Regions from separate parts of the Mesorhizobium sp. M4B.F.Ca.ET.214.01.1.1 genome, predicted to be linked through region 3. Evidence: predicted binding sites of a transcription regulator. Region 3 holds the regulator's gene; each other region holds the start of a gene.

Region 1 (6,723 bases), on a different contig from region 3:
GTTCATGATGATCGGGCCATAGGGGAAATAGAAGGCGCCGGAGATCTGCGCATTGGAGCCGCCTTCGGCGAAGGTGGCGCCGGCGGTGACCGAGGTCGAGGTCGGCCCGATCACGGCGAGCTTGGCCGTGGCGCCGGTCTGCGGCGCGGTGAGCACGATGTTGCTGTAGCCGGCCGCGACGCAGAAGACATAGCCGTTGCAGCTTCCCGAGCTCGATTTGGCCTTGCCCGACAGCACCAGCGTCACATCGGTGCCGCTGATGCTGATCGTCGAGCCGCCGCAGCTGGCGCTGCCGCCGCCGCTGCCGCCGAGCGCGAAATAGCCGTCCACCGTGTAGATGCCGGCGCCGAGCAGGATGGCGCCGGAGCCGATGAAGTTGCCTTCGATGTCGTGCTGCGCCGTGGCCGGCACGACAAAGCAGCTGCCGCCACCGCCGCCATTGACGTTGCCGACCACCTGGAACACGCCCGAACTGGTGGCGTCGGCCAGGAGGGTCTTGGAGCCGCCGCCGAGCGTGATGGCGTCGCCATTGCTGCCGGGGCCGATCTTGTAGCTGTTGGCGGTGCCGGAGCCGAAGGTCAACGTCGCGCCGCCGGTGTTGTTGAAGCCGCCGGGCAGCTCGAACGTGCTCGGCCCGCCAAAGGTGAGCGTGCTGGTGTTGCAGAGGCTGACACGCGCGGTGCCGCCGCAGGTGTTGTCGCTGATGCCGATCTTGAAGGTGCCGGCGCCGAACGTCGTGGTGGCGCCGCCGCCGGTCGTCAGGCCCTTGGTGAAGTTGAAGGTTCCGGCGCCGAAGGTCGTTATCCCAGCGGTCGTCACCTGCTTGCCGAAATTGTAGGTGCCGGCGCCGAAGGTCGTGGTTCCGGCCGTGGTCAGTGTCTTGGCGAAATTGTAGGTGCCGGGGCCGAATTTGGTCGTGGCGCTGGTCGTGAGGTCGCCGGCGATGTTGTAGACGGTGCTCGCCGCGCCACTGGTGGCGAAATTGAGGTTGATGCCGCCGCCGATGGTGATGGTGCCCAGGTTGACCGTGGTCTTGCTGCCGCAATTCAGCGTCCAGGTCGAGGTCGCCGATGCCCAGCTGGCCGTGCAGCCGAGCGTGGTTGCCTGGCTCTGCGTCGAGCTCTGGTTCCATGCGAAAGCGATATCGCTGCCGGTGGGGGTGGTCGGCGCCGTCGGCGCGGTCGTCGTCGAAAGCGCGGCCACGGTTGTGATGCGGGCGACGGCGGCGGCGACGGCCGTGTTGCCGGCCAGCGGATCGGCCGTGTACTTCTTGGAGATCGTGCCGGTGATGCCGCTGCAGGGCTGGCTTGGCGCCGTCGTCGAATTGTAGGTGACGCCGATCGCCGAGATGGTCGTTCCGCAAGGCACCGTCACTGTGTTGTTCGACGAGACCGTGCATTTCGGCGCGCTGATCTTGGTGCCGCCGGAAAGCGTGATGCCGGTCTGGGTGCCGTCGAGCGCCAGCATGCAGCCGGGCGTCGACGCCGCCGCACCGACTTCTGCGATCGAGTTGGCGTGGATGTTCAACTGCTGGCGGTCCTGCAGCACCCGCGCCAGGATCAGCGATTTCGGCGTGTTGATCGTCACCGCAACAGCTTTCATGCCGCTGGTCTTCGGCGACGTCACCAGCGAGGCCTGCACGTCGGCCGCGGGCACCCCGTTGAGCACGGCGACATTGACCGCCGTCGCCTTCATCTGATCGGTGGACTTCGTAGCGTTGTAGGCAAGCGCGCCGGCAAAGGCCGAGAGGTCGGCGATGCGCTGGTTGTCGGAGCGCTCGACCAGGGCTCCGCCATATTCGGTGACCAGCGCCGCCATGCCGATGAGCAGCGGCAGCACCAGGGCCGAGATGATGAGGACGTTGCCATCGCGGCTACGCGAAAACCGCCGGAAAATCTGCATGAGGCTGACCTGAAGAACGCTGCAATCTCGAGCAACCTTACGGTGCTCCGTTCTTTAGTAACCGTGAATGTGTTAAAATTTATTGTCCTACAATTTCTGGCTCGGTCACAAGCGCTTGATCGAAATAGCTGATTTGGTTGACGATTTGCTCAGGAAAGAGTCAGCGGGCAGGACTTAGAGCCGCAAGGCCTTCGCTGACGCAGCGTTAAGCGACAACGAAAAAGGGCGCCTTTCGGCGCCCTTTCCGTATGCTTCGCGAGAGAGCTGGATTAGAAATCCATGCCGCCCATGCCGCCCATGCCGCCGCCGGGCATGCCACCGGGCATGCCGCCGGCCGACTCCTTCTTCGGAGCCTCGGCGATCATGGCTTCGGTGGTGACCAAGAGGCCGGCGACCGAGGCCGCGTCCTGCAGGGCGGTGCGAACGACCTTGACCGGGTCGACGATGCCCATGGCGATCATGTCGCCATATTCGCCGGTCTGGGCGTTGTAGCCGAAGGTGGCGCCCTTGTTGTCCAGGATCTTGCCGGCAACGATCGAGGCCTCAGCACCGGCGTTGGCCGCGATCTGGCGGGCCGGAGCCTGCAGCGCGCGACGCACGATGTTGATGCCGGCAGCCTGGTCGGAGTTGGCGCCGGTGGCCTTCAGGTTGCCCGAAGCGCGCAGCAGGGCAACGCCACCGCCGGCGACGATGCCTTCTTCCACGGCCGCGCGGGTCGCGTTCAGCGCGTCGTCAACGCGGTCCTTCTTTTCCTTGACTTCGACTTCCGTCGCGCCGCCGACGCGGATCACCGCGACGCCGCCCGCCAGCTTGGCCAGACGCTCCTGCAGCTTCTCCTTGTCGTAGTCCGAGGTGGTCTCCTCGATCTGCTGCTTGATCTGGGCGACGCGGCCCTGGATCTCGGCCTTCTTGCCGGCGCCGTCGACGATGGTGGTGTTCTCCTTGGAGATCGACACCTTCTTGGCGCGGCCGAGCATGTTGAGGCCGACGTTCTCGAGCTTGATGCCGAGGTCTTCCGAGATGACCTGGCCACCGGTGAGGATGGCGATGTCTTCCAGCATGGCCTTGCGGCGGTCACCGAAGCCCGGCGCCTTGACGGCGGCGATCTTCAGGCCACCGCGCAGCTTGTTGACGACCAGCGTGGCCAGGGCCTCGCCTTCGACGTCTTCCGAGATGATGAGCAGCGGCTTCGAGGTCTGCACGACAGCCTCGAGCACCGGCAGCATGGCCTGCAGGTTGGAGAGCTTCTTCTCGTGGAGGAGGATGTAGACGTCCTCGAGATCGGCAACCATCTTGTCGGCATTGGTGACGAAGTAGGGCGAGAGATAGCCGCGGTCGAACTGCATGCCTTCGACGACTTCGAGCTCGGTCTCGGCGGTCTTGGCTTCCTCGACCGTGATGACGCCTTCGTTGCCGACCTTCTGCATCGCTTCCGCGATCATGGCGCCGACCGACTCGTCGCCATTGGCCGAGATCGTGCCGACCTGGGCGACTTCCTCGGAGGTCTTGATCTTCTTGGCGGCCTTGCCGAGCGCCGCGACGACTTCGGTCACGGCGAGGTCGATGCCGCGCTTCAGGTCCATCGGGTTCATGCCGGCGGCAACCGCCTTGTGGCCTTCCTGGACGATCGACTGCGCCAGAACGGTCGCGGTCGTGGTGCCGTCACCGGCGATGTCGTTGGTCTTCGAAGCGACTTCGCGGACCATCTGCGCGCCCATGTTCTCGAACTTGTCCTCAAGCTCGATTTCCTTGGCGACGGTGACGCCGTCCTTGGTGATGCGCGGGGCGCCGAACGACTTGTCGATGACGACGTTGCGGCCCTTGGGGCCGAGGGTCACCTTCACGGCGTCGGCGAGGATGTTGACGCCGCGCAGCATGCGCTCGCGGGCATCACGGGAAAACTTTACGTCTTTTGCAGCCATTGTAAGCTCCTGTCAGGGGTTCGGGTCGAACCCGCAGATTCAAGATTCAGTTGACGGTGAGGCCGATGTTCAGCCGATGATGCCCATGATGTCGGATTCCTTCATGATCAGAAGGTCTTCACCATTGAGCTTGACTTCGGTGCCGGACCACTTGCCGAACAGGATGCGGTCGCCGGCCTTGACGTCCAGCGGCACGAGCTTGCCGGCCTCGTCGCGGGCGCCGGAGCCGACGGCGATGATCTCGCCTTCCTGCGGCTTTTCCTTCGCCGTATCCGGGATGATGATCCCGCCGGCGGTCTTGGATTCGGATTCGACCCGGCGAACGACCACGCGGTCATGAAGCGGGCGGAACTTGGACTTTGCCATTAGTGTCTTCCTCGATGAGAACGGTGAGAACTGTTCCTCCATCCGGCGAGGCCGGATATGAGTTAGCACTCACGCAAGGCGAGTGCTAACGTGGCGCTGAGATAGGCCGGAGGGTTTCGAGAGTCAAGGCGCGCGCAAGGAGCGAACCGCGCGAAATTTTTCCCGGCCTGCATTCGCACGAGGAACGCGGTCTCCGCCGATGGGATCGCGAAGGAATTTTATCGGTGCCCCTTAACGCCTCGGCGAGCGCAGCACCAGCAGCGGGCATCGCTCGGCGAGACCATAGCTGCCTGTTGGAACGACGCCGACATCGTCGAAGAACGCATGCGCCTCGCCAATCAGCACGTCTGCCGGCGCGAAGCTGTAGATAGCCGAAGAGTTGCGGTAGACGTCGATGGTGCCGATGACCGGCAATTCCCACCCGGTGCGTGCTGAAAGCTCCGCGCGGTCGGGAAACAGCGCGTCGAACCGTTCCGCAATGGTCTTCACGGGGATGGCATAGTCGGGCGCGTTGCCCGCCGCGGTCATGGCGACGCGCCATTTGAGCTCATGGAAGGTGGAGACGCCGCCGGACAGCGCGAGCCCCCGTACCGCGTGCGGGTCGTCGGGTGCTTGCGGACCGGCAAAGAGGCGCGCCCCCGCTCGGCCGCCTGGACGGAGCACGCGTGCGATTGCCGCGAACAGCGCCCGCCGTGCGACCGACAAAGCGAGCGCGGAAAGGCACCCGTCACCGATTACCACATCCACGCTTGCGCCAGGAACGGGCAGGTCAAGCCAGTCGCCGTTCACCGCTCTGCGCGACGCCGTGTCGCCCGGCCAGATTCCCGCGATCATTTCGGGAGACTCGTCGACGGCCGTCATCGTCGCCCCGAGGCCGGCAAGTTCCGGCGTCACGCCGAGCAGAACGACGTGTGCTCCGGACAGATCGAGTTCTCGCTCATATGTTGCGACGGCTTCCGCCGGCGGCCTGAGTGGCGGCCCAAGCAACTGCCAGTGCCTGCGAATTGCATTCCAGTGCTGCGTCATGCAAAACGCCCCGGTTCCCACGCAACGGTGTCGATTACTTGATGGCCGCCTGGAAACCAAGGGGCATATGGTGCGCATCGCGGTCATCACGCATGAGTTCGACCGGTTTCAGAGCCGACGTGGGCTGCTGCTGCGCCGCGACAGCCCCTACATGCTCTTCGACCTGCTGGAAGAACTGAAGCGGCGCGGCCATTCGGTCCACGTCCTTGCCGGCACGGCGGCCAGGCCGGAAGCCGACATCGCGGTACTGCATGTCGACGCGACCGTGACGCCGGCCGAATATGTCGAATACGCGCGCGCGTTTCCCTTCTGCCTCAACATCGGCGCCGCCGACATCTCCAAGCGTCGCGTCAGCGGTGCCGTGATCGGCCGGGGCGACGCATGGCAGGGCCCGGTCATCGTGAAGAGCAGCCTCAACAACCACGGAACGCGCGAGCGCTCGCTGAACCGGCGGTCGCGACGCGCCGGCAAGCCGGAGCCGTTTCCCGGCCTCGAAGCCTTGGACGGCTATCGTGTCCATGGCTCGCTTGCCGATGTTCCGACGACGGTGTTCGACCGCGAGGATCTCGTGGTGGAAAAATTCGTTCCCGAACCGGAGCCGGACGGCTTTGGAGCCCGCTTCTGGCTGTTTTGCGGCGAACGCGAACGCTGCACCCGCCACGTCTCGCCGCAAAGTCTCGTGAAGGGCGACGATACGATCCGCCGCGAACCTGTTCCGGTTCCCGACGAGCTTCGCGCGCTAAGGCGTGAACTTGGTTTCGATTATGGCAAGTTCGATTTCGTCATGCATGAAGGCAGGGCGGTGCTGCTCGACGCCAACAAGACCCCTGGGCGAGCCAGGCGCCTTTCGAACTTCGTCGCCGCCGGCAATTCAAATCTCGCCGACGGCTTCGAAGGGCTGATCCGCCAGGTTACCTAGATGTTCATCCCGCCGGAGACTTCGATGCGCTGGGCGTTGACCCAGCGATTGTCCTGCGACAGCAGCGAGGCGATCATCGGCCCGATGTCGTCGGCGACGCCGGTCCGGCCGAGCGCGGTGACGCCGGCCACCATGCGGTTGATCTCGGCATTGTCGCGCACATGACCGCCGTTGAAGTCGGTGGCGATTGCGCCAGGCGCCACGGTGTTGGCGGTGATGCCGCGCTGGCCGAGTTCCTTGGCGAGGTAGCGGGTGAACACCTCGATGCCGCCTTTCATCATCGCATAGGCCGACGAGCCGGGTGCGGCGAAACGGGCGAGACCGCTGGAGATGTTGATAATGCGGCCGCCGTCATTGATCAGCGGCAGCAGCGCCTGGGTGAGGAAGAACACACCCTTGAGGTGGGTGTTCATCAGCGTGTCGAACTCCTCCTCGGTTGTCTCGGCGATCATCTTGCGCAGGCCGGTGCCGGCATTGTTGATGAGATAGTCGAAGCGGTCGCGCTGCCAGGTCTCCTTCAGCGTCTTCTTCAACGCCTCGGCGAAGGCGGGGAAGGTGGCGATGCCGCCGGTGTCGAGTTGGAGTGCT
Region 2 (6,723 bases), on a different contig from region 3:
GACATCGACGCAGAGACCGCGCGCGGCATTCTCGTGCGGTTCGCTAGGAAGAAGGACATCCTGGTGGAAGACGGAACGATGACGCCAGTCAAAAACACGGCGAAACCGTTGCACGTCTGATCAGCAATCGACCTCGGGGCGACGGCCATTCGGCCGTCGCCCCGAGGTCACCAGCCGCAATGCGCCGCAAACTGTGGCGCTGCATAGTCTTGAAGATCGATACCTCTCCGCCTTGGCATTCCAGCCAGGACCTTCCCGACCGGACTAAGCTGGCAGACTGCCTTTTCAGGCCTTGAATGGCGAAATCGCCTAACTAAATCGTAAAATGCCGGAGGCCCATTTCGGGACCGGCCTGTCGGACGGATGCAAGAAAGCGTCCGACAGCAAGCTTGTACCCATGTTGCTCAAAGGAGGATGTGGCTATGAGAAACACTTTCGACTTCACCCCCCTGTTCCGGTCGGGCATCGGCTTCGACCGAATGTTGAACGCGCTCGAAGCCGCGAGCCGTGTGGAGACAGTCGACAACTGGCCTCCCTACGATATCGCCAAAAAAGGGGAGGACGACTACCGCATCACCATGGCGGTGGCCGGCTTCTCGCAGGATGAGCTGGACATCACCCAGGAGCACAACATGCTCATGGTGTCCGGCCAGAAGCCCGCGGAAGACAATGCCGAATACCTGCACCACGGCATTGCCGAAAGGGCCTTCCGTAGACGGTTCGAACTGGCTGACCATGTCAAGGTCGTGAACGCCAGCCTCGTGAACGGTCTGCTGACGATCGATCTCAAGCGCGAGATTCCTGAAGAGATGAAGCCGCGCCGCATCGAAATCGGTAGCGTCAAGGCAAAGCCGAAAGCCGAGGCGAGGCAGATCGAGGCCGACACCCAGGCTGCCTGACGCTGTCCGGTTGACCGACTGGACAAGGCGCCGGACGATGGGCCCGGCGCGCCGGAAAGTCTTGTAATCCATGACCGAACAGAAGGAGACGACATATGAGTGTCCGTGATCTTATTCCGTGGAGCCGTGGCAATGGCGACCAGCTTCCGAGCGTCTTTCGAGACAATGATCGCGATCCATTCCTGTCCTTGCATCGCGAAGTGAATCGATTGTTCGACGACGTGTTCCGTGGCTTTGATTCCAGCCTGCCGGCCTTTAGGGCTTCTTCCTTCGGCGGCGGCTGGCCGAGCGTCGAGATTTCCGACGGCGAGAAGGCGGTCAAGGTGACCGCCGAAGTACCCGGTCTGGAGGAGAAGGACATCGAGGTCCTGCTCGACGATGGCGTGCTGACGCTGAAGGGCGAGAAGCGCTCGGAGATGGAAGATAAGGACAGGCAGTTCTCGGAGCGCTACTACGGCCGCTTCGAGCGCCGTATCCGCCTCGGTTACGAGGTCGAGCAGGACAAGATAGACGCCCGCTTCAAGAACGGTGTGCTGACGGTCACGCTGCCGAAGACCGCGAAAGCGCAGTCCCAGGCCAAGCGCATCGAAATCAAGCACTGAGGCAGTTGGGGGCGGCGGCGGATTGAGCTGCCGCCGTCCTTCGCCAATCGGGGAGGGATTGCAGAACGCCACGCAGATCGCATCGGAACTGTCACGCGGCAAGGGCATGGTCGTTGTCTTCGTGACAGGAAGCCCAGACCAGATCCTCCCACCCTCGGTTCAGGGTGGCAAGCTGCGAGCCAAAGGAAAATGAATTGGGGGCGCGGCTAGCCGGCACTGCGGATTTCTTCGGACGGAGGGTCATTGAATCGGAAGCCAGTCAAACCGCCGCGGAAGGGTGGAAACCCGGTGTGCCAATCTCTTGAACTCACAAGAGGCACTTCCAATATTTTTTCTGTGACCCCATCGCGTCACTGTGGAAATTGTGCGTGTCCCTTGCACGGCTATTCCCGCTGAATGGGGTCTCGTATGCGCTCCACGGCCAGAAGGAGGTTGCTATGGAAAGTGGAACGTTCAAGCAGCCGATTTTTGTGAGGGACGACGGCTTCGTTCTCCGAAGGATCGACTGTGTTATGGATGCCATAGAGTTCCTTGAGGAATGGCCGGTCGAAAGACGTGGCCTTCTTCACGCGGCGGCATCTGAAACGTGCTGTTCCGCTTACGACGGCGGGAAGTCTCTCGAGGCGGCACACAAAACCTTTACGACTTGGGCTCGCAGGGTCGGGGTTATCGAGGATGTCCCCGTGGCGCCGTCATGGATGACAGGGCCGAAGATCGGCGCGGACCACTCTGTGGAAACTGATGCCTGAAATTCGCAGCGGCGGTCTCCGTACCGCCGCAGCATCCGGTCGATCGCGAAAAGGATCAGTACAAGCGGAGAGCGACATGGCCTCTGATCTCTCTGATCATCTAAAACCACGACGAACCGCCAGTCCTTGGAGCGTTGGCTGGGGATGCGAGTTGGCAAGGAAGAAATTGACCCCGCCAGATAGGCTTCCTGCCGATGCGGATCGGGACCGGGCGACCAGCCCATGGATGCGATGCCCTGTAGCTGCTAGCCCTACGCCCTTGACCCGGATGGCGTCGAGGTTGTCATCGAGAAGCCCGTGGTGGCGTCCGTTTCCGGACATGGACGGAGGAAACGATGATAATGACACGTGAGGACCTTGTCTCGGTCCTTGGGCCGATGGACGAAACGCTCATCGCCGATATCCTGTCCACCGGCGTTCAACGCGACGAGGCGCTGATGGGCGAAGGACGGCCGCTGCCGGGCACGCGCGTTGCCCAACTGATCGACCTCCTTGATGCCGACGAGGACGATTGAGCGCTCCGGTGCGGCAAGAGCTCCTCTTGGCGCCCCGAGCAGGACGATTACTTGCTGGCAAAAGACGTGAAAAACGGAGGAAGTGATGAATGACGTTCGTTTTCCCGAACCTGTTACCCTGGGATTTTCCCTCTCCTCGCGCAGGGTCGCCAGCAGTTTAGAGGCACTAGAATGCCTGGACCAGCAGTGGCCCCATTGGGCGCGCGGAGGGAGTTGGCGTGCTGCCGCGCGCGCCTGCCGCGACGCGCTGGACGGATGGCGCAGCGCCCGCGATGCGCACAAGGCCTTCCTCAGGGCGGCAAGGCGGGCTGGGTTGGTTCTGCCGGCAGCGCGCGCTCCTCGCAAGTCAAGCCAACCACGGATGATCGGCGCCCTGCGGCCCGAGATGAGCTTCATTGGATGGCAATGACCCCGTCGACGGCGCGCCATCCCGACGGCTTGATCAGCCGGTGGTGGGCAACGCGCACGGAGTGCAGCGCGCCGTCCAGCTCGCTTTCCCAATAGTCGAGAAAGCCTTTCAGCTCCGGGAAGTTCGGCGCAAGATCGTATTCCTGCCAGACATAGAGCTGAAGCAGGCTCGGGTGGTCAGGAAAATGGTAGTGGATTTCGGCCGTGGTCAGGCCGTAGCCTTCCATCTGCAGGAGGAATTCCCTGCTGACCGCAGTGACCATATGCGTCTCCTTGACTTACGACATCAGGCGTCCAGGCGGTCAGACATGTGCCTGTGGCCACTCTCAGCCGGGATCGGGCGGTTTGCGTCGTCCAACCGGCATAGGGCATCCATGATCTGATCGAAGGTGATCGTCTGCTCGGCTCCCGGCGGTCGGCGCAGCGTCGGAACGGATTCCACCGCGCAGGCATCCGAGCCCCAGGACGAGAGGATCGCCCGCTTCTCCTGAATGTCGAGCGTATCCTCCTTAAGGACGTCGTCTGGATGGGTGAAATGGCGCGCCGGCGACAACAAACGGTCGAGCGCGAGGTCGGATGTTTCGGGAACAAGAGAAGGAATGATCGGCTTGGGATTGTGTCGGTCCATCGTGATCCTCCGTCTTTCCAAAAGCTCCTTTGTCAGACTCCTGTTTTGAGGCCATCGCCGGCGGCGAAGGCTCGGACTATCTTGTTCCTTCGTCGGGAAAATTCAAGCGGGAATGCACGGCTGTAATCCAAATTAGCCACATGTTTTCATGGCACTAGCACTCGATTGGTGCGAGTGAAAAAAAATTCTGCCGAACCTCTTGAAACCGAAAAGTCGCAGAACTAGCTCGATATGCGCGCGATGCCCGCGAGGGGTCGCCGCACCCCGCACCGATCCGATATTGCCGGTCCGGTGTGGAAGAACCTCAAAAATCTGTTTGTCCAGAAGGAGAACGATATGGCGTTCCGTCCATTGCATGACCGTATCCTGGTCCGCCGCATCGAGGCCGATGAGAAAACGGCCGGTGGCATCATCATCCCCGACACCGCCAAGGAGAAGCCGCAGGAGGGCGAGGTCATCGCCATCGGACCTGGTTCGCGAGATGAGAGCGGCAAGCTCACGCCTCTCGACGTCAAGGCGGGCGATCGCATTCTGTTCGGCAAGTGGTCCGGCACTGAAATCAAGCTCAACGGCGAGGACCTGCTCATCATGAAGGAAAGCGACGTGATGGGCGTGATCGAGAATGCTGCGGCGGTCAAGAAGGCCGCCTGACCGGGGCTTCGATAGAACCCTCAATCAAGTCAATGAAAACTGCCCAGACAAGGAGTGATCCAATGGCTGCCAAGGAAGTCAAATTTCATTCCGATGCCCGCGAGCGCTTGCTGCGCGGCGTCAACATCCTCGCGGACGCGGTGAAGGTGACCCTCGGCCCCAAGGGCCGCAACGTCGTCATCGACAAGTCGTTCGGCGCCCCGCGCATCACTAAGGACGGCGTCACCGTCGCCAAGGAAATCGAGCTTGAGGACAAGTTCGAGAACATGGGCGCGCAGATGGTCCGCGAGGTTGCCTCGAAAACCAACGACATCGCCGGCGACGGCACCACCACCGCGACCGTGCTTGCCCAGGCGATCGTTCGCGAAGGCGCCAAGGCGGTTGCATCGGGCATGAACCCGATGGACCTGAAGCGCGGCATCGACAAGGCCGTCGAAGCCATCGTGGTTGAGCTGAAGACCAATGCCCGCAAGATCACCAAAAATGACGAGATCGCCCAGGTTGGTACGATATCGGCTAATGGCGACGCCGAGATCGGCCGCTTCCTTGCGGAAGCCATGCAAAAGGTCGGCAATGAGGGCGTCATCACGGTCGAGGAAGCCAAGACCGCCGAGACCGAACTCGAAGTCGTCGAAGGCATGCAGTTCGACCGTGGCTATCTCAGCCCGTATTTTATCACCAACCAGGACAAGATGCGTGTCGAGTTGGAAGAGCCCTATGTGCTTATCCACGAAAAGAAGCTGTCTAATCTGCAGGCACTGCTCCCGGTGCTGGAGGCTGTCGTTCAGTCATCCAAGCCGCTGCTGATCATTGCCGAGGATGTGGAGGGCGAAGCGTTGGCGACACTGGTCGTCAACAAGCTGCGCGGTGGCCTGAAGGTCGCTGCCGTCAAGGCGCCCGGCTTTGGGGATCGTCGCAAGGCGATGCTGGAGGATATTGCCATCCTCACCGGCGGGACCGCGATCTCGGAAGATCTTGGCATCAAGCTTGAGAATGTCACGCTGGCGATGCTCGGCCGCGCCAAGAAGGTGGTGATCGAAAAGGAGAACACCACCATCGTCGACGGGGCCGGCTCGAAGAGCGAAATCCAGAGCCGCGCTAGCCAGATCAAGGCGCAGATTGAGGAGACGACCTCCAATTACGATAAGGAAAAGCTGCAGGAGCGGCTAGCCAAGCTCGCCGGCGGTGTCGCCGTCATCCGGGTCGGCGGCTCGACCGAGGTCGAGGTCAAGGAGCGCAAGGACCGCGTAGACGATGCCATGCATGCGACGCGCGCTGCGGTCGAGGAAGGCGTATTACCGGGTGGCGGCGTAGCGCTTCTGCGTGCGGCCAAGGCACTGGACAGGGTTCAGGCCGAGAATGAGGACCAGAAGCACGGTATCGAGATCGTGCGCCGGGCGATCGAAGCGCCCGTGCGACAGATCGCCGAGAATGCCGGCGCGGAAGGATCGATCATCGTAGGCAAGCTACGCGAGAGGCCGGAATTCGGCTGGGGCTGGAACGCACAGACCAACGCGTTTGGCGACCTCTACAACGAGGGCGTCATCGATCCGGTGAAAGTAGTGCGGACCGCACTTCAGGATGCGGCATCGGTTGCCGGCCTGTTGGTGACGACGGAAGCGATGGTTGCCGAGAAGCCGAAGAAGGAACCCGCGGTGCCGGCTATGCCGAGTGGCGGCATGGATTTCTGACGAGAAACGGCGGTGTCCGCGCCCATGAGGCGCGGGCACCTGACAAATGGATAAAGCCATGAACGTGACGAACTTCAACGTGATTCCGCCGCCGTCACACGCGGCCACCGATCTGAACTACGAAGCGGAACTGAAGGTCGCGCTCGACCCGGTTCTAGACGATTTGCTCGACAGAACCGCCGCTGCGGGGTGGGACCGGCGAAAAGCCGCGTACACGATAATGTTTCTGGCCGCTCGCAAACTTTCGGACACCATGCCGAGCCCCAGAAGCTAGCGCTTTGTTGGCGGATTCATCGGACGCGGATTTCATACTATGATGAGGGAGCCGCCACGGGAACATCCACTTCGGACGGAGCTTGATCGAAGCCTGTTTGATCGAGCAGCCGGCGCATGGTCAAAGCGTTGCAGGGCGCAAAGCTTTCATAGTCGTTGTTGAAATAAACCCAGGCTCTCCGCGCGCCGCTGTTCTTGATCCTCTCGGCCCATTCGGCTAACTCGCCTTCGGAATAGTCGTGCCTGTACCAGCGCTCCGGACCGTGCATTCGGAGGTAAATATCGTTGGCTGTGCGAACCAGAACGT
Region 3 (6,723 bases):
GCCTTCGGCGAGGCGATAGACGCGGATCTGGCTGGCCTTGCTGTCGGCGACGAACAGGTCGCCATTGGGCGCCGCGCGCACGACCCGCGGATTGTCGATGCCCGACGCGACGAGTTCGACGGAAAAGCCTGATGGCACGAACGGCCTGGCGCCTTCCGGCCGATCCGCCAGGCCGGCGCCGTTCGACGCGGAGCGGCTGACATAGGGCTTTTGCAGATCATCCGGCCTGATCAGCCGGCGCACGCCAGGCCTGTCGGCCTTCCAGTCGCCGAAGGCCCTCTTGCCAGTCAGCACCGGCTCGCCGGCCTGATGGCCAGAGGCCGTCGTTGCAAGCAGCAAGGCGGCAGCCGCAAGGCCGGCAAATCGGATCATCCTGGCCTCCAGGGGTTTCGGCGCCGCACACGGCGCCGTCGCGAATGGTGAACGGGCGGATGCGGCGGTCGTTCCGCCTGGGACACCAGGCACACGCCGATTTGAGGGATGGTTTCAGCTGCCTTCGGCGTAGAAATCATCGTCCAGGCGCTTTTCCAGCTCGACCAGATCGGCCGGCAGCGGCAGGCCCATGGCGCGCAATTCCTGCAGCTTCTCGCGCAGCTGCTCCTGAATCTCGTGCTGGTCCTCGGGCTGGTTGACCATTTCCTCGAGCAGCAGGCTGATCTGGGCCTTGAGCGATTCCAGCGCCATTCTTTTGCTCCCTTGCTGCTTGTGCCTTCCAGGGTGTGTTGAGATCCAGGTCAGGCCGGTCTCACCCGGATATCGCACACCTTACCGCAACATGCGCGAAATCAGCTGCGCGGTATAGTCGACCATCGGCACGATGCGGGCGTAGTTCAGCCGCGTCGGGCCGATGACGCCGAGCGCGCCGACGACGCGGGCATCCTTGTCGCGATAGGGCGCCACCACCAGCGACGAGCCCGACAGCGAAAACAGCTTGTTTTCCGAGCCGATGAAGATGCGCACGCCCGGCCCTTCTTCGGCGAGGTCGAGCAGCTGGATCAAGCCGTCCTGCGTCTCCAGATCCTCGAACAGATGCCGCAGCAACTCGATGTCGGCCTGGGCGGTGACGTTTTCGAGCAGATTGGCGCGGCCGCGCACGATGAGGCGCGCCGGCAGGCCGCTTTCCGCACCGGCCCACACGGCGAGGCCCTTTTCGACCAGGTCCTGCGACAGCGTGTCGAGGGCCGCCCTGGTCTCGTCCTTGATGCGGGCGATCTCGACGCGCGCCTCGGCCAGCGTGCGGCCGCGGATGTGGGCATTGAGGAAGTTGGACGCCTCGTGCAGCTGCGAGACGGTGGTGCCGGCGGGCAGGTCGACGACGCGGTTCTCGACATCGCCGTTCTGCGACACCAGCACGGCCAGCGCCTTGGTCGGCTCGAGCTGGATGAATTCGATGTGCTTCAGCGCCACCTCGTTCTTGGCGGCGAGCACCAGGCCGGCGCCGCGCGACATGCCCGACAGCATCTGGCTGGCCTCGGTCAGCATGTGTTCCAGCGACGCGCCGGAGCCGGAGGCGCGCACCTGCGCCTCGATGATGCGGCGCTCGTCGTCGGAGAGGTCGCCGAGCTCCATGAAGGCGTCGACGAAGAAGCGCAGGCCGGTCTGCGTCGGCAGGCGGCCGGCCGAGATGTGCGGCGCGTAGATCAGGCCGAGATGCTCGAGGTCGCTCATCACGTTGCGGATGGTGGCGGGCGACAGCGAAGAGGGCAGGATGCGCGACAGGCTGCGCGAACCGACGGGCTCGCCATCCCTGAGATAGGATTCAACGATGCGCCTGAAGATGTCGCGCGAGCGCATATCGAGCGATTGAAGCACGGGCGACTGCGATGCCGGATCGACTGCCTTGGTCATTCGAGCCAAAAACCTCCGGTTCAAATATAGACTTAGCCGGTGCCCGCGCAACCCGGTCCATTTTCCTTTGCGCCATGCGCCGCATGCGTCTACAAGCCGGCCACGAATCCTTAAGAACCAGAGACAAGAGGCCTCGATGCGCCCCTCCAAACGCCAATCCGACGAAATGCGCGCCATCTCCTTCGAGCGCGGCGTCTCCAAGCACGCCGAAGGCTCGTGCCTGGTGAAGTTCGGCGACACGCATGTTCTGTGCACGGCCAGCCTGGAGGAAAAGGTGCCGGCCTGGATGCGCAATTCCGGCAAGGGCTGGGTGACGGCCGAATACGGCATGCTGCCGCGCTCGACCGGCGAACGCATGCGCCGCGAGGCCTCCGCCGGCAAGCAGGGCGGCCGCACGCTGGAGATCCAGCGGCTGATTGGCCGTTCCTTGCGCGCCGTGGTCGACCTGCAGGCGCTGGGCGAGCAGCAGATCACCGTCGACTGCGACGTGATCCAGGCCGATGGCGGCACCCGTACCGCCTCGATCACCGGAGGCTGGGTGGCGCTCCATGACTGCCTGCGCTGGATGGAAGCCCGCCAGATGGCCAGCGTTTCCAAGGTGCTGAAGGACCACGTCGCGGCGATCTCCTGCGGCATCCATGACGGCCAGCCGGTCATCGATCTCGACTATCTCGAGGATTCCTCGGCCGGAACGGACGCCAATTTCGTCATGACCGGCAAGGGCGGCATCGTCGAAATCCAGGGCACTGCCGAGGGCGAGCCGTTCTCGGAGGACCAGTTCGCGGCGCTGATGAACTTGGCCAAGAAGGGAATTTCGCGCCTGGTGAGTTTGCAGCAGATGGCGGTGGCTTAGCAGTCAAATGCCGAGCCTGGGCCCCCCTCTCTGGCCTGCCGGCCATCTCCCCCTCAAAGGGGGAGATTGGAAGCTGCCACGCCGGCTCCCATCTGGCTACGCCGGTGATTGGCTAAGGCAATCGATACAGCCAATCTCCCCCCTTGAGGGGGAGATGCCCGGCAGGGCAGAGAGGGGGGCTTCGTGATACCCTCCGCGATCCTTGAATCGGCGCTCTACGTCACAGACTTGCATGCCGCCGAAGCCTTCTATTCCCACATCCTCGGCCTCGACCTGATCGCCAGGGTCGAAGGCCGTCACGTCTTCTTCCGCTGCGGGACCGGCGTGCTGCTGCTGTTCAACGCCGAGGCGACCAAAATCCCGCCGGCGCCGGACGCCAGGCTGAAGGTGCCGGCGCATGGCACGGTGGGCGAGGGCCATCTCTGCTTTGCAGCCAGCGCCGACGAGATCGCCGGCTGGCGCAAGCACCTCGCGGCGCGGAACATCGCCATCGAAAGCGACTTCGAATGGCCGCAAGGCGGGCGCTCGATCTACTTTCGCGACCCCTCGGGCAATTCGATCGAATTCGCCGAGCCAAGGATCTGGGGCCTGTGATGCATTCTTTGAACGGACACAAGATCGTCGTCGCCAGCCACAATGAAGGCAAGCTGCGCGAGTTCGCCGACCTGATGGCGCCGTTCGGCTTCGAGGCGAAATCGGCCAAGGAGTACGGCCTGCCCGAGCCGGACGAGACCGGCACGACGTTCGAGGAGAACGCCTACATCAAGGCATATGCCGCGGCCAAGGCCACCGGCCTGCCGGCGCTGTCCGACGATTCCGGCCTCTGCGTCGACGCGCTCGACGGCGCGCCCGGCGTCTACACCGCCAACTGGGCCGAGACGCCCGACGGCAGCCGCGACTTCGGCATGGCCATGCAGCGCACGGAAGTGGCGCTGCAGGAGGTCGGCGCGGCGGAAGCCGCGCAGCGCACGGGCCGTTTCGTCGCCGTCATCTGCCTGGCGTTTCCCGACGGCGAGGCCGAATATTATCGCGGCGAGGCCGAAGGCACGCTGGTGTGGCCGCCGCGCGGCACGCTCGGCTTCGGCTACGATCCGGTGTTCCTGCCCAATGGGTTCGAAAAGACCTTCGGCGAGATGAGCGCCGAGCAAAAACACCGCTGGAAGCCAGGCCAGCCGACGGCGCTGTCGCACCGCGCCCGCGCCTTCCAGAAATTCGCGCGCGCCAGGTTGGGATCGGCCTGAGATGCTGCTCGACCGCAGCCCCGGCTTCGGCGTCTACATCCACTGGCCGTTCTGCGCGGCCAAGTGCCCCTATTGCGACTTCAACAGCCATGTCCGCCATCAGCCGGTCGACCAGGAACGTTTTGCGCGCGCGTTCGCGACGGAGCTCGCGACCATGCGCGCCCGCACTGGACCGCGCGAGGTGACCAGCATCTTCCTCGGCGGCGGCACGCCGTCGCTGATGAAGCCGGAGACGGTGGCCTCCGTGCTGGATGCGGTGGCGAGGAACTGGACGGTGCCTGATGGCATCGAGGTGACGCTGGAGGCCAACCCGTCCTCGGTCGAGGCCGAGCGCTTCCGCGGCTATCGCGCCGCCGGCGTCAACCGCGTGTCGCTCGGCGTGCAAGCGCTGAACGACAAGGATCTGCGCTTTCTCGGCCGGCTGCACAATGTCGAGGAGGCGCTGCATGCCATCGGGCTCGCGCGCGAGATCTTTCCGCGCCTCTCCTTCGACCTGATCTATGCGCGGCCCGACCAGACGCCGGAGGCTTGGCGAGCGGAGCTCGAGCAGGCGATCGGCCATGCCGCGGACCATCTGTCGCTCTACCAGCTCACCATCGAGGAAGGCACGCCGTTCCACGCGCTGCACGCGGCGAAGAAGTTCACCATTCCCGACAACGACCATGCCGCCGATCTCTACGCGCTGACGCAAGAGGTGACCGCCGCGCATGGGCTGCCGGCCTATGAGATTTCCAACCACGCCAGGCCTGGCGCGGAAAGCCGGCACAATTTGACCTACTGGCGCTACGGCGAATATGTCGGCGTCGGCCCCGGCGCGCATGGCCGTTTCGTCGAGAACGGGCGCCGCACGGTCACGATCGCCGAGAGGATGCCGGAAACCTGGGCCAATCTGGTCGAGGCCAAGGGCCATGGCGTCACCGGCGGCGAGATTTTGACGCGTTCCGAGGAAGCCGACGAGTTCCTGTTGATGGGGCTGCGGCTGGCCGAAGGCATCGATCTTGCGCGCTACGAGGCGTTTTCCGGACGCGGGCTTTCCAGTGCCAGGCTGTCGGTGCTGCAGGAAGAGGGGCTTGTCGCGCCGGTCGGCAATTCCCGGCTGCGCGCGACGACGGCCGGCATGATCGTGCTCGATGCCGTGGTGGCGGACCTGGCGCGCTGAGCATGATCCCGAAAAGTGGAAGCCGGTTTTCGGACAAGATCATGCTTGAGTAAAAGCCCTTGAAGAACATCCTCTTCGTCTGCAGCCAGAACCGCTTGCGCAGCCCGACGGCCGAGCAGGTGTTTTCCGGCCGCCGCGACATCGAGGTCGCTTCGGCCGGCACCAATCACGATGCCGACAATCCGCTGACGCATGAGCTGGTCGCCTGGGCCGACATCATCTTCGTGATGGAAAAGGCGCACCGCGCCAAGCTGCAGAAGAAATTCAAGACGAGCCTGAAGCGGGCAAGGGTCATCTGCCTCGACATTCCGGACAATTACGAGTTCATGGACCCTGAGCTGGTGCGGCTGCTCGAGGCTAAGGTGCCGCGATATCTGTAAAGAAGCGGTGTGCCAGCGCTGATGGCGCAGCCAATCTCCAAGCCCTGCCGATTGCGCTTCTGGTGGTGCGCGTTTCGCGGTATCCGGTTAACGCAATTGCGGACAGAAAACCGACAAGGCCACCCGAATGAACCTGACCGCTTCTTCCTGGCAATTCTGGGCGCTGCTGTCGGCGGCTTTCGCCGCGCTGACGGCGATTTTCGCCAAGGTCGGCATCGAGACCATCAATTCCGATTTTGCCACCCTGATCCGCACCGCCATCATCCTGGTCGTGCTCGCGGCCATTCTCGCCGCCAGCGGCCAGTTCCAGCCGTTGGCATCGATCTCCGGAAAAACGTGGCTGTTCCTCGGTCTTTCCGGATTGGCTACCGGCGCCTCGTGGCTCTGCTATTTCCGCGCGCTGAAAATCGGCAACGCGGCGCAGGTGGCGCCGATCGACAAACTAAGCGTCGTGCTTGTGGCGGTGTTTGGCGCGGTCTTTCTCGGCGAGCGCCTCTCTGGAGCGAACTGGCTTGGCGTCGGCCTTATCGCGGCGGGGGCGGTGCTGGTCGCCTATCGGGGCTAGCGGCGCGCCTTCGCGGGTGTTCCTGGTTTCGAGACGGGTGATGAAAATATCGAAGCGATTGGGCATCGTCCGGTCAGTGCTCCGTCGTGCTATCGGTTGCGGCCTTGAGCCTGGTTTTCGGCCGGCGGCGCAAACGCCGCTTGCCGGCCTCGGTTTTACCGGCGGCGTCATCGGCGCTGGCCGGCAGGCACTTGTCCCTTCGCATGGCGAAACGCTTGCGGCCCGCATAATAGGGCTCGAAAACGTCCTGAATCTTCAGGCTATCCATCCTGTGCCTCCACGAGACTCACACATGCGAGACTCATGGATAAAATTCGCCGGTGACGGTTTCGTTCCGCACTATGGCAAAGGCATGGCGGGCGACATTACTTCGTCGTCACGTTTTGCAACCGGGCACCAGCCGTGCCAAACAGGCCGGATGGAGGGCCAAGGGTGACCGGCGACAAACGCAGCTATGTGATCGGGCAGACCGAGATCGCGGCTCGGCCGCTCGCGCCGGCGCTCTATCTGGTGGCGACGCCGATCGGCAACCTCGCCGACATCACGCTGCGCGCGCTGGAGACGCTGGCCGCCGCCGACATCGTCGCCTGCGAGGACACGCGCGTGTCGCGCGTGCTGCTGGAGCGCTACGGCATCCGCCGCCGCACCACCGCCTATCACGAGCACAATGCCGCCGA

What was found. Region 3 encodes HrcA, which represses chaperone genes, less so after heat shock. Its sites were predicted from a motif close to GTTAGCACTCNCNNNNNGNGAGTGCTAAC; they were not measured.
Region 1: a site for HrcA is predicted at 4,252-4,280, ahead of groES (co-chaperone GroES). Genes of this name have one in related genera too.
Region 2: a site for HrcA is predicted at 3,955-3,983, ahead of EN857_RS30940 (co-chaperone GroES). Genes of this name have one in related genera too.

Annotation. Positions count from the first base shown of each region.
Region 1 is NZ_SRUX01000014.1:126,132-132,854, reverse strand. It holds gene EN857_RS25410 (pilus assembly protein TadG-related protein) at 1-1,902, opposite strand, end outside; gene groL (chaperonin GroEL) at 2,172-3,824, opposite strand; gene groES (co-chaperone GroES) at 3,894-4,190, opposite strand; gene EN857_RS25395 (class I SAM-dependent methyltransferase) at 4,422-5,216, opposite strand; gene EN857_RS25390 (hypothetical protein) at 5,284-6,135, shown strand; gene EN857_RS25385 (SDR family oxidoreductase) at 6,132-6,723, opposite strand, start outside.
Region 2 is NZ_SRUX01000022.1:31,745-38,467, reverse strand. It holds gene EN857_RS30980 (DUF982 domain-containing protein) at 1-120, shown strand, start outside; gene EN857_RS30975 (Hsp20 family protein) at 423-899, shown strand; gene EN857_RS30970 (Hsp20/alpha crystallin family protein) at 995-1,501, shown strand; gene EN857_RS30965 (DUF982 domain-containing protein) at 1,939-2,250, shown strand; gene EN857_RS30960 (hypothetical protein) at 2,586-2,765, shown strand; gene EN857_RS30955 (DUF982 domain-containing protein) at 2,851-3,174, shown strand; gene EN857_RS30950 (usg protein) at 3,158-3,436, opposite strand; gene EN857_RS30945 (hypothetical protein) at 3,460-3,801, opposite strand; gene EN857_RS30940 (co-chaperone GroES) at 4,138-4,452, shown strand; gene groL (chaperonin GroEL) at 4,515-6,143, shown strand; gene EN857_RS30930 (hypothetical protein) at 6,202-6,417, shown strand; gene EN857_RS30925 (DUF72 domain-containing protein) at 6,455-6,723, opposite strand, start outside.
Region 3 is NZ_SRUX01000019.1:107,682-114,404, reverse strand. It holds gene EN857_RS29855 (sorbosone dehydrogenase family protein) at 1-372, opposite strand, end outside; gene EN857_RS29850 (hypothetical protein) at 487-684, opposite strand; gene hrcA (heat-inducible transcriptional repressor HrcA) at 766-1,848, opposite strand; gene rph (ribonuclease PH) at 1,985-2,701, shown strand; gene EN857_RS29830 (VOC family protein) at 2,885-3,295, shown strand; gene rdgB (RdgB/HAM1 family non-canonical purine NTP pyrophosphatase) at 3,295-3,942, shown strand; gene hemW (radical SAM family heme chaperone HemW) at 3,944-5,101, shown strand; gene EN857_RS29815 (low molecular weight protein tyrosine phosphatase family protein) at 5,161-5,481, shown strand; gene EN857_RS29810 (EamA family transporter) at 5,609-6,046, shown strand; gene EN857_RS29805 (hypothetical protein) at 6,120-6,314, opposite strand; gene rsmI (16S rRNA (cytidine(1402)-2'-O)-methyltransferase) at 6,479-6,723, shown strand, end outside.